Regions from separate parts of the Paenarthrobacter sp. NPDC090520 genome, predicted to be linked through region 1. Evidence: predicted binding sites of a transcription regulator. Region 1 holds the regulator's gene; the other holds the start of a gene.
The links. The regulator LexA, encoded in region 1, represses DNA repair genes until DNA is damaged. The targets are predictions, from matches to a motif close to TCGAACANNTGTTCGA.

Region 1 (5,975 bases):
TGTCCCGCCAGGCCGGTGGGCAGGTGGGTGGCGCAGGCGCCGGCATGGGTTCCCGTGGTCCCGGTGAAACCAAGATCGAACTCGACCGCCGCCGCATCCGTACCCGGATGGCCAAGCTGCGTCGGGAGATCGCCGCGATGAAGCCGGCGCGCGAGACCAAGCGGGCCAACCGCCGTCGTCATGCCGTTCCTTCCGTCGCGATCGCCGGCTACACCAACGCCGGCAAGTCCTCACTGCTCAACCGCCTGACGGATGCCGGTGTCCTGGTGGAGAACGCGCTGTTCGCCACGTTGGATCCCACGGTCCGCAAGGCCCAAACGCCTGACGGTATCGGTTACACCTTGGCCGACACCGTGGGGTTCGTCCGCTCACTGCCCACACAGTTGGTTGAGGCATTCCGTTCAACGCTCGAGGAAGTGGCGGATTCGGACCTGATCCTGCACGTCGTCGATGCCTCGCACCCTGATCCCGAAGGTCAGATTGCGGCTGTGCGGACAGTCTTCAGCGAAGTCGATGCCCGGAAGGTTCCGGAAATCATCGTCTTGAACAAGGTGGACGTGGCGGATCCGTTCGTCGTTGAGCGCCTCAGGCAGAAGGAACCGCGCCACGCCGTCGTTTCGACCCGCACGGGGGAGGGAATTGCCGAACTCCTGGAGACCATCAGCCAGTCGATCCCGCGGCCGGGCGTCCGGCTGGAGGTGCTCATTCCCTATAACCGCGGCGAGCTGATCAACAAGCTGCATAACTCCGACGCCGAAATCCTTAGCCTTGAGCACGAGGAAGACGGCACGCGCGTGGTGGCGATGGTCCGCGAGGGCCTGGCCGCCGAGCTGGAGTCGTTCGTCAGCAATGGTTGAGAAGGTGGCGGCGGAACCCGCTGCGTCGGTGGGGGAGAAGTTCACCCTCGAGCTGTTGGACAAGGCTGTTGCAGGCATGAGCGGCCAAAGCCGCACTGGCCAGCATGAAATGGCCAAGCACGTTGCCCGGGCCATCGAGTCCGGGGAACACCTGCTGGTCCAGGCGGGAACGGGAACGGGTAAGTCGTTGGCTTACCTGATCCCGTTGATCGCCCATTCCATGGACAGCAACAAGCCCACGCTGGTGTCCACCGCCACCCTGGCCCTCCAGACGCAGATCGTGGGGAGGGACCTTCCCCGCCTGCTGGAGACCATCAACCCGGCCTTGGAACGGCCAGTGAATGTGGCGCTCGTCAAGGGCCGGGCCAATTACGTGTGCCTGCAAAAGCTCGAGGGCGGGTTTCCCAGCGAAGAACCCTCCGAGGGACAGCTTTTCTCCCTTGGAGAGGACACCAGCGTGCCGCACTTCGCCGCATCGCTGGGCGGGCCGTCGTCGCAACTGGGCAAGGAAGTGGTGCGGCTGCGCGAGTGGGCGGAGAAGACCGCCACGGGCGACCGCGACGAACTGATGCCGGGTGTGACAGACCGTGCATGGCGCCAGGTTTCAGTTACCTCGATGGAATGCCTGGGGGCGCAGAAGTGTCCCTTGGCGGAGGAGTGCTTCAGCGAGCAGGCACGCGCCCGGGCGGCGGAAGCCGACGTGGTGGTCACCAACCACGCGATGCTCGCCGTGAGCGCCTTTGAGGGACTGGCAGTCCTTCCGGAGTATGACGTTGTGGTGGTGGACGAAGCCCACGAACTCCAGGACCGGGTCACGGGAGCCGTGTCCGGCCAGTTGTCCGTGGCCATGATCCATGCTGCGGCCTCAAGCGCACGCAAGCACACGGCCATCACCGTCGATGCCCTGAACGCGGCCGCGGACAGGTTGGACATGGCCCTGGTTGGTGTTCCAAGCGGCTTGGTGCCCAACGGCCTCAATGACGAACAACTTGATTGCCTGGACCAGCTCCGGGACGCCACCAGGGCCGCCCTGTCCGATTCGAAAACGGATTCGTCGAACGCCGTGGACGGTGGACGCCAGTTGGCCCGTTCGCGGCTCATGCTCATTCTGGAGCTATCGGAGCGGTTGCTGGCCGCGAAGGAAAATCGTGAAGTGGTGTGGTTCTCCAGGAACAGCACTTTCGATCCCCAGCAGGGCTACTCGCCGCCTGACGAAACAGCTCCCGCACTCATTAATATTGCTCCCCTGAGCGTGGCCGGACGCCTCCGGGAAGGGCTGTTTGCGGGCCACACGGTGGTTCTGACGTCCGCCACGCTGGCCATCGGGTCGGCGTTCGAGCCGGCCGCGGGCGGGCTGGGCCTGCTGGGGGACGGAGCTCCCAGCTGGACAGGCTTGGATGTGGGATCGCCCTTTGACTATCCGAAGCAGGGCGTCCTCTACGTGGCCAAGCACTTGCCCAAGCCCGGACGCGGCACCTCGCCCGAAGCCCTCGACGAGCTTGAGGACCTCATCCGTGCCTCCGGCGGCGGAGCGTTGTGCCTGTTTTCCTCCCGGCGGGCAGCCGAGGAGGCCGCGGATGCCATGCGGCTGCGGCTCGATGTGGACATCCTGTGCCAAGGAGAATCCACCATGGCAGCGCTGGTGAAACAGTTCGCCGACGAACCCGATACGTGCCTTTTCGGCACCATGTCGCTGTGGCAGGGGGTGGACGTGCCGGGCGGCTCGTGCCGCCTGGTGGTCATTGACAGGATCCCCTTCCCACGGCCCGATGATCCCTTGATGACGGCAAGGTCGCGTGCTGTGGCTCAGTCCGGTGGAAACGGGTTCATGGCCGTCTCGGCGACCCATGCCGCAATCCGCCTGGCGCAGGGAGCAGGCCGGTTGATCCGGTCTACGGGAGACAAGGGCGTGGTGGCGATACTCGACTCGAGGCTTTCCACCGAAAGGTACGGCGGCTTCCTGCGGGCTGCCTTGCCGCCCTTCTGGGCCACGACCGACCGGAAGACCGTCCAGGGCGCCTTGCAAAGGCTGGCCCGGAGCGGGCGATAAGACGATTCCTCAGGGGTGCCCGCCACCGCTGGCGCGGGCTCCCCTGAAGCAGTGTGTGCCGACGCGGGTCTTCGAACAGACTTTCTGGAGGCTGGCCCTTAAAGGGAGCGCAACACCGACACGACTTTGCCCATGATGGTGGCCTGATCGCCAAGGATGGGCTCGTACTGGGTGTTCTGGGGGAGGAGCCAGGTGTGGCCGTCGCGCTGCCGGAATGTTTTGACCGTGGCCTCGTCGTCCAGGAGGGCTGCCACGATATCGCCGTTGATGGCGTCGTTCTGCCGGCGGACAACAACCCAGTCGCCATCGCAGATGGCGGCATCGATCATGGAATCACCGGCGACCTTCAGCATGAAGAGTTCGCCATGGCCCACCAATTGCCGCGGGAGGGGCAGGACGTCCTCCACGGTCTGGTCGGCCAGGATCGGGCCACCGGCAGCGATGCGGCCCACCAGGGGAACCATCGCGGTGTCGCTGGCACTTGCCAGCTCGGTGACGGCGAGGCCACCGGTACTGCGCAACGTTGCGGGGGCTTCCACTCCCGGGATGGTGGCACCACCGTCAAGGGTCAGTGGCATGAGGACTTCCATGGCGCGAGGACGCTTGGGGTCCCTCCTGAGGTAGCCGAGTTTTTCCAGCTGGGACAACTGGTGGGTGACGCTCGAGAGGCTGGCCAATCCGACCGTATCCCCGATTTCGCGCATGCTGGGCGGGTAGCCGTTGTCATTGACGGAGCGCTGGATGGTCTCGAGGATCTTCTTCTGCCGGACAGTCAGGCTTTTGGGACTTTTGGTGGGCTGTTGGCTCCGCAGGGGTGCCCCGCCGCCTGTGGCCTTCGCTGCCATGTTCGCCATTGCCCTTCCGTTCCGCCCGGCGGCGTTCTGAGTGCTGCCGGGATGTGGGTCAAAAATGTCGGACCCTCCTGATGCACTGCTTTTGTGCCTGTTTCTTCCCTCAAACGTAGGCCAGGCACCAGCGTTTATCAAACATTTGTTCTAGCGAGTCTCGACACCGTTCGTTGATAAGTGCTAAAAATGTCATAGCAAGGTTCGAATATGTGTTCTAGTAATCCGGATCGAAGCCGGGATGTTCGAAGGAAGTGTTCGAATATCGCGGCGAGACCAACGAACACAAGGTATTGGCAGCAGGGTCCCGGTTCCCCGGGACCAGGCAATCGCTCAGAAGGGCTCAGCTCATGTCCGCAGTCACAACGTTCCACGAGTTCCGCAACGCGCCGGTACCCACCCGCATCCGGCTCACCCGGCGCGGGCGGATCGTTTTCTTTGGCATCCCGGCCATGTTGCTCGTGGCCGCGCTGCTCACGTTTGCGGGCTTCCTGAACTCGCCGGCCAAGGCCTCGGATTCCCCGTCGCAACTGCAACCGCCAGTCGCCGTCAGTGTCACCGTGCAGCCCGGTCAGTCCCTGTGGGGCATTGCAGGATCTGCCGCACCCGAGCGTGACCCGCGGGACGTCATCACGGAGATCATCCAGCTGAATGATCTCCGCGGCGGACGCATCACCCCCGGTCAGCAATTGTTTGTTCCTGCCAAGTAGTCCATCCGGACGGTGGCGCGAATCCTCTCCGGCGTCACAGTTACAGGGCACTCACCGGCGCACCTTAAACTGGTGGGGTGACTGACCAGCTTGAGCGACTCGACCGACTTCCCCTCCGGACCAACCTGCGTGGACTAAGCCCCTACGGCGCACCGCAGCTTGACGTTCCGATTCTGCTCAACGTCAACGAGAACACCCATGGCGTGCCCGCCGATGTCCAGGCCGCGATCACCGAAGCCGTGGCCGCAGCGGCCACCGGACTGAACCGTTACCCCGACCGCGAGTTCACTGAATTGCGGGAGGCGTTGGCGGAATTCCTGGGCCACGGCCTCAGTCCTGCGAACATCTGGGCTGCCAACGGATCCAACGAGGTTCTCCAGCAGATCCTCCAGGCTTTCGGTGGTCCCGGCCGTAAGGCCCTTGGGTTCCCTCCCACGTATTCCATGTACCCCCTCCTGGCCAGCGGCACGGACACTGAGTACGTCCGTGGTGTTCGTGGCGGGGATTTCAGTTTGGATGCCGCGTCCGCCGCTGCGCAGGTGGCTGAGGCGGGCGCAAATATCGTCTTCCTGTGCTCGCCCAACAACCCCACCGGAACGGGTCTTGGGTTGGACGTCGTGGAGGCTGTCTATGAAGCAGGAGAGGCCAGCCAGGCGATCGTGATCGTGGACGAGGCTTACCACGAATTCGCCCACGACAACACTCCCAGTGCCCTGACCTTGCTGCCGGGCCGCGAACGGCTCATTGTTTCCCGCACCATGAGCAAGGCTTTCGCCCTTGCCGGTGCGCGGTTGGGCTACATGGCTGCGGCGCCCGAGGTCACCGATGCCATCCGGCTGGTCCGGCTGCCGTACCACCTCTCGGCGGTAACGCAGGCGACCGCCCTGGCAGCCCTGCAGCACCGCGAGGCCCTGATGGCCGACGTCGAGGACATTAAGGTCCAGCGTGACCGCATCGTCACTGAATTGCTGCGGATGGGCCTCAAGCCGGCGGCCTCGGATTCCAATTACGTGTTCTTTGGTGGCTTGAAGAACCCGCAAGCCATCTGGCAGGGCCTGCTGGATGCTGGAGTACTGATCCGCGATGTTGGGATCCCCGGGCACTTGCGTGTCACTGCCGGTACCGAACGGGAGACCACAGCGTTCCTGGAAGCACTTGAAGCGCTGTTGGCCGGCGAGGCCGGTGTTGCTCCACGGCTCGGTTGAGAAGCCACCCACTTAGACTTGTCCCTAGATCCATTTCCCTTTTCGTGTTAAGGACGTTCCCCAGATGAGCGAAACCGGCGCCACGCCGTCCGCTGCCCGTACCGCGCGCATGGAGCGCACCACCAGTGAGTCTTCTGTCCTGGTGGAGATCAACCTGGACGGTTCGGGTGTCTCGGACATCAGCACCTCGGTCCCGTTCTACGACCACATGCTGACTGCGCTGTGCAAGCACTCCTTGATCGACATGACGGTCAAGGCCACGGGGGACACCCATATCGACGCCCACCACACCGTTGAAGACGTGGCCA
Region 2 (5,975 bases), on a different contig from region 1:
TCGGTGCCGGCTGGACCGCTTTCAGCCAGGTCTGGGAGGCCGGCGATTTCGACGGCGACGGCGTGGCTGACGTCCTGGCGCGTGGCAAGGACGGCGTTCTGTGGCTTTACCCGGGAAACGGTTCGGGGGGCTTCCTGCCGCGCAAGCAGATCGGGACGGGGTGGAACATGTTCACCACGGTGCTCAGCGCCGGCGATTTCGACGGCGATTCCCGTCCCGATCTGGTGGCGCGGGCAACCGATGGGACCCTGTGGCTTTACCCGACGGACGGCAAGGGGCAGTTCCTGGCCCGGAAGCAGATTGGTACGGGGTGGCAGTGGTTCACGCAAATGCTTGCCCCCGGCGATTTCACCGGTGACGGAAAGCCGGACATCGTGGCGGCGTCCTCGGATGGAACGTTGTGGGCCTATCCCGGGAATGGCAGCGGCGGGTTCCTGGCCCGGAAACAGATCGGCTCCGGCTGGGACATGTTCAACCTGGTGCTGCAGGCCGGCGACTTCAATGGCGATGGCCGGGAGGACATCCTGGGCCGGAGCAACGATGGTGGGTTATGGCTCTACCCGGGCGACGGATCCGGTGGCTTCCTGTCGCGTTCCTACCTCGGGTCCGGATGGAACATGTTCTCCGGCATCGCGGCGTTGGGCAACGGATTTACCGGGACTGGCGACCCCTCAGTGGTGGGGGCAGCCGGGGATGGCTCGTTGCTGCTGTACTCCGGGACCGGCGCAGGCAAGTTCAAGCCGGTGGCCCTGAATCCGCGGTAGTCCCGCCAGCATTCCTTCGCCTACTCGCGCTGCGTGCTCCGCAATCAGGTTGCGCGGGACGCTGAAATGCCCGGCATGTTGGGGAACATGCCGGGCATTTCTGTGTGTCGTCACTGGTGGGCGCTCCCAGGAGCCGGGAAGGAGCGCTCCTCCGTTACAGGCTGGACTACTTGTGCAGGCCGAGTTGGGCCGTCGGGACCTTTGCGGATTCACGGGCCGTCAGGGCGGAGACGGCGGCGATCACGCAGATGATGCCGCTGAAGATGGAGATCTGGACCCATCCGCCGGCCTTGGTTCCGCCCATGGCCGTAACGATTGCCGGAGCGAAGCCTGCCATGAGGAAGCCGAGCTGCGTGCCGATGGCCAGGCCGGAGAAACGGACCTTGGTGCTGAACATTTCTCCATAGAACGACGGCCAGACGGCGTTGGCTGCGGCATAACCGAACGAGAAGAACACGATGGAGACCAGGAACATCAGCGGCACATTGCCGCCTTCGAGGGTCAGGAGGAAGACCGGTGTCATGATGGCGCTGGCCAGGGCTCCGTAGACGAACACGGGCTTGCGGCCGATCTTGTCCGCCAGCATGCCGAACAGGGGCTGGGTGCCAAGTGCCACGATGTTGGCCGCAACCACTAGCCACAGCGTAATGGTGCTGTTTACGTGGGCTACGTCCTGGGCGTACTTGATGGCCAGGGTTCCGAACACCGTGCTGACGGCGGCGATGAAGGCGCAGCACACCACGCGGAGGACGTCGCGCCAGTGCAGCTTCAGGAGGTCGGCGATGGGCAGTTTTGCGATTTGGTTGTTCTTCTTGGCCTCGGCAAATGCGGGCGGCTCGTGCAGGGTGCGGCGGATGAAGTAGGCCACCATCACCACCACGGCACTGAGCCAGAACGGGATGCGCCAGCCGATGCCGTACTTGATCTCGTCGGGAAGTGCCACGACCGGGATGAAGACGAGCGCTGCCAGGATCTGTCCACCCTGCGTTCCGGTGAGGGTCCAGGAAGTGAAGAACGAACGGCGGTTGTCCGGAGCGTGCTCCAGCGTCATGGAGGAGGCGCCGGCCTGCTCGCCGGCGGCGGAGAGACCCTGGGCCAGGCGGGCCAGCACCAGCAGTACGGGTGCCCACCAGCCGATGGTCTTGAAGTCCGGCAGGCAGCCGATCACAAAGGTTGCCGCACCCATAAGGACCAGCGTGAACATCAGGACCTTCTGGCGGCCGATCCGGTCACCGAAGTGGCCCAGGATGATGGCGCCCACCGGGCGAGCGACGTAGGCGAAGCCAAAGGTCGCGAAGGACATGATGGCGGCGTTGGCGTCCGCATCCGGGAAGAAAACGTGCGGGAAGATCAGCGCGGCGGCCGATCCGAAGATGAAGAAGTCGTAGTACTCAACGGCGCTGCCGAGGAAGCTGGCGAGTGCGGCTTTCTTGGGCGTTCCCTTGGTTGTTTCTGTGCCTGGCGTCGCTGACGGCATTGTTTGGCTCATGGGGGTGTTCCTTCTGTGACGACGATGTCGCGGATAAAGCTGTGCGGGGATCCCGGGCGAGGTGCGGCCTGAGCTTCCCGATAAGTAACCACATGGTGAGAGCTACTTGTGTAATACAGCAATAGTGGCTGTGAGTGCGGTCACTTGTCAAGAGAAGTAATCACCATCTAGAAATAGCTCTCACAATGTGAGAGCATTTCTCCTATGAGTGTGAAAGAGGACACAAAGACCGACATGGTCGGCAAGGCCTTGAGCCTTTTGGTACTGCTGGGCAACGAGCCGAAGGGGGCAAGTGCTGCGGATCTTGCCAGGAGTGCGAGCCTGCCGTTCAGTACCACCTATCGCCTGCTGGGCTCGCTGACGAGGGACGGCTTTGTGGACTACGAGCCGGACGGCCGCCGGTACCATCTGGGCCTCCGCGTGTTCCAGCTCGGCCAGCGCGTTTCCAATCATCACGGTTTTGCGGCAACTGCACTGCCTGTACTGCAACGGGTTACCGAACGCACCCATGAGGCCACCATCCTCTCCGTTCGCGACGGCGACCATCACCTCACGGTGAACAAGGTGGACGGACCCAAGTCCTTCCGGGTCACGAGCGACCCCGGACACCTCGGCGCCTTGCACACCACGTCCGTGGGCAAGGCGATCGTTGCGTTCGAGACGGAGATCGAGCGCAAGCGGCTGCTCGAAGAACTTCCCCTTGAGGCCCTGACTGAGCACTCCATCACCGACCGGGACAAGTTCCGCGAGGAAATCGGGCAGGTCCGCCGCCAGGGCTATGCCGTGATGGATGAGGAGAACGAGATCGGCATGCGTGCCGTGGCCGTGCCGATTCTCAACTCGCAGGGCAACGCTTTTGCGTCGATCGCCGTCGCTGTTCCAGTGTTCCGCCTGACCATGGAGGAGCTCGTGGCGCACGTCCCCACCCTGCAGGAGGCCGCGGCAGAACTCGCGGCCCGCCTCCCGCAGCGCTGACCCAACTGGGTCGCATTTGTGCGCGTTTTGACCGCTCTAAACGCGCTTAATTGCGACCCAGTTGGGTGCAGGTGCAACCGAAATGTTCGCGATAAGAACAAGCGTGCGGAATATGAACAACTGTAGTAACCTGAGTCATACGTCCGGTCGGGACCGCGTTGATACGCACCGGCGGTACGTGAAAGTAAAAGGAGCTTGAGGATGAGCAACCGAGCCGAATCCGTTCTGGTGGGCCTGATTGGCGAAGGCGTGATGCCCTCGCTCACTCCGCCCATGCATGAACGCGAGGCCGATGTGCAGGGCCTTCGCTTGCTGTACCGCCCCATCGACCTGCTGGAGCTCGCACTGCCGGCTACCGCCGTCGGGGGTCTGCTCGAAGCGGCCCGGCAGATGGGCTTCAACGGCCTCAACATCACGCATCCGTGCAAGCAGCTGGTGCTGGAGCACCTGGACGAAATTTCCGACGACGCCCGTCGCCTGGGCGCCGTCAATACGGTCTTGATCCACGACAGCCGGTTCATCGGCCACAACACGGACTACTCCGGTTTCGGTTCGGCGCTCGCCGACGGGCTTCCGGAGGCCAAGCTCGATCGCGTCGTCCAGTTGGGCGCGGGGGGTGCCGGATCCGCCGTCGCGTACGCCTTGCTCAAGGCAGGCGCCAGGCAGCTGGATCTCGTGGACATGGACCCTGAGCGTGCCGCGGAACGGGCAGCCGAACTCAGCGAACTCTTCCCCGCCGCGACAGTCACCCCGCGGAGCATCGCCGAACTGGGACAGGTCATGCCCCTCGCCGACGGCCTGGTGCACTGCACCCCCATCGGCATGGCCGCGCACCCGGGCCTGCCGCTGGACATCGAGCTCCTGGAAGCCCGCCACTGGGTGGCGGACATCGTCTACCGCCCCATCGAAACGCAGCTGGTCCGCGAAGCGCGCGCCAAAGGCTGCGAAGTGCTCGACGGCGGCCGCATGGCAGTTGGGCAGGCGGCGGACGCCTTCAAGATCTTTACCGGAAAGGACGCTGACCGCGACCGCATGCGTGAACATTTCCTTGAACTCGTCGCTTCCGAAGAGCAAGCACCCGCACTGGCAAAGGCGGCCCACTGATGCGCACCGGAATCGCAACCGTCTGCCTCTCCGGCACGCTGAAGGAGAAGATGCAGGCCTGCGCCATCGCGGGCTTCGACGGCATTGAAATCTTCGAGCAGGACCTCGTCACGTCCTCGCTCAGCCCGGAGGATGTCCGGAAGATGGCGGCAGACCTGGGCCTGGGCCTTGACTTGTACCAGCCGTTCCGCGATTTCGACGGCGTCACTCCGGACCTGCTGAAGGCCAACCTCAAGCGGGCCGAGGCGAAGTTCAACCTGATGGAACGCCTGGGCATGGACACCATCCTGGTGTGCTCCAACGTGGCTACGGCAACGATCGACACTGACGACCTGCGGGCCGAACAGCTCCGCGAACTCGCCGAACTGGCGGGGGACCACGGCGTCAAGGTGGCGTACGAGGCACTCGCGTGGGGCAAGTACGTCAATGACTACGAGCACGCCTACCGCCTGGTGGAGATGGTGGACCACCCCAACCTGGGCACCTGCCTGGACTCGTTCCACATTCTTTCGCGCGACTGGGACACTGCCCCGATCGAGGACATCAACGCGGAGAAGATCTTCTTCGTCCAGGTGGCCGACGCTCCCAAACTCTCCATGGATGTGCTGTCCTGGAGCCGTCACTACCGGGTTTTCCCCGGGGAGGGTCAGTTCGAGCTCGCCAAGTTCATGGGCCACGTGGTCCGTGCGGGCTACACCGGCCCGGTTTCCCTGGAGGTGTTCAACGATGTGTTCCGGCAGTCGGACGTGGAGCGGACGGCCGTGGATGCCATGCGCTCGCTCATCTGGCTTGAGGAACAGAGTGCCAAGTGGCTGGCGGGCACGTCCAGTCAAACCGCAGCCGGCAACGGCAGTCCCGGCCGCCGTCGTTATCCCATGGAACTGGCCACGCTGCCCAAGGTGAACGAGCCGGCAGGCTTCAACTTCGCCGAGGTCAAGGCGGACGACACCGCCCAACTGGAGAAGCTCCTTGGCCAGCTCGGCTTCGAATTCGAGGGCCGGCACCGCACCAAGGACGTCCAGTTGTGGACCATGGGCCAGGCCCGCGTGATCATCAACGAACAAGCCGCCTCGCACGCCGAACCGGCTATTGCCGCGTTGGGGTTCGACGTCGACTCTCCCGTGATTGCCTCCGCCCGCGCCCAGCAACTCAAGGCGCCGGTGGTGGCCCGGAAGGTCCAGGCAGACGAGGAAGTGTTCCAAGGCATCGCCGCGCCGGACTCCACCGAGATCTTCCTGTGCCAAGGCAGCCCTGACGGCACGGCCGCCTGGACGCACGAGTTCGGCGAGGGGCTGGAACACCCGGCGACACATCAAAACGCCGTGATTGACCATGTGAACCTCGCCCAGCCGTGGCAGCACTTTGACGAAGCCGTCCTCTTCTACACCAGCGCATTGGCCCTCGAGCCGCAGCCGTTCGCCGAAGTACCCAGCCCCAGCGGTTTGGTGCGTTCGCAGGTCATGCAGACCACCGACGGCGCGGTACGGCTGGTGCTGAACCTGGCCCCGGCGCAGCAGGCCGACAAAGCACGCAAAACCTACCAGGAACATATCGCGTTCGCCGTGGACGACCTCGTGGCAACTGCCCGCTCCGCCCGGGAGCGCGGCCTTGAGTTCCTGCAGATTCCGGCCAACTACTACGAG

Region 2: ACIQTZ_RS20345 (shikimate dehydrogenase) is a predicted target of LexA. The motif match lies at 3,322-3,337, and genes of this name have one in related genera.

Annotation. Positions count from the first base shown of each region.
Region 1 covers NZ_JBIVXM010000015.1:77,671-83,645, forward strand. The annotation lists gene hflX (GTPase HflX) at 1-857, shown strand, start outside; gene ACIQTZ_RS17300 (ATP-dependent DNA helicase) at 850-2,907, shown strand; gene lexA (transcriptional repressor LexA) at 3,006-3,752, opposite strand; gene ACIQTZ_RS17310 (LysM peptidoglycan-binding domain-containing protein) at 4,103-4,462, shown strand; gene ACIQTZ_RS17315 (histidinol-phosphate transaminase) at 4,540-5,667, shown strand; gene hisB (imidazoleglycerol-phosphate dehydratase HisB) at 5,732-5,975, shown strand, end outside.
Region 2 covers NZ_JBIVXM010000022.1:17,370-23,344, reverse strand. The annotation lists gene ACIQTZ_RS20360 (FG-GAP-like repeat-containing protein) at 1-764, shown strand, start outside; gene ACIQTZ_RS20355 (MFS transporter) at 931-2,253, opposite strand; gene ACIQTZ_RS20350 (IclR family transcriptional regulator) at 2,458-3,228, shown strand; gene ACIQTZ_RS20345 (shikimate dehydrogenase) at 3,430-4,332, shown strand; gene ACIQTZ_RS20340 (bifunctional sugar phosphate isomerase/epimerase/4-hydroxyphenylpyruvate dioxygenase family protein) at 4,332-5,975, shown strand, end outside.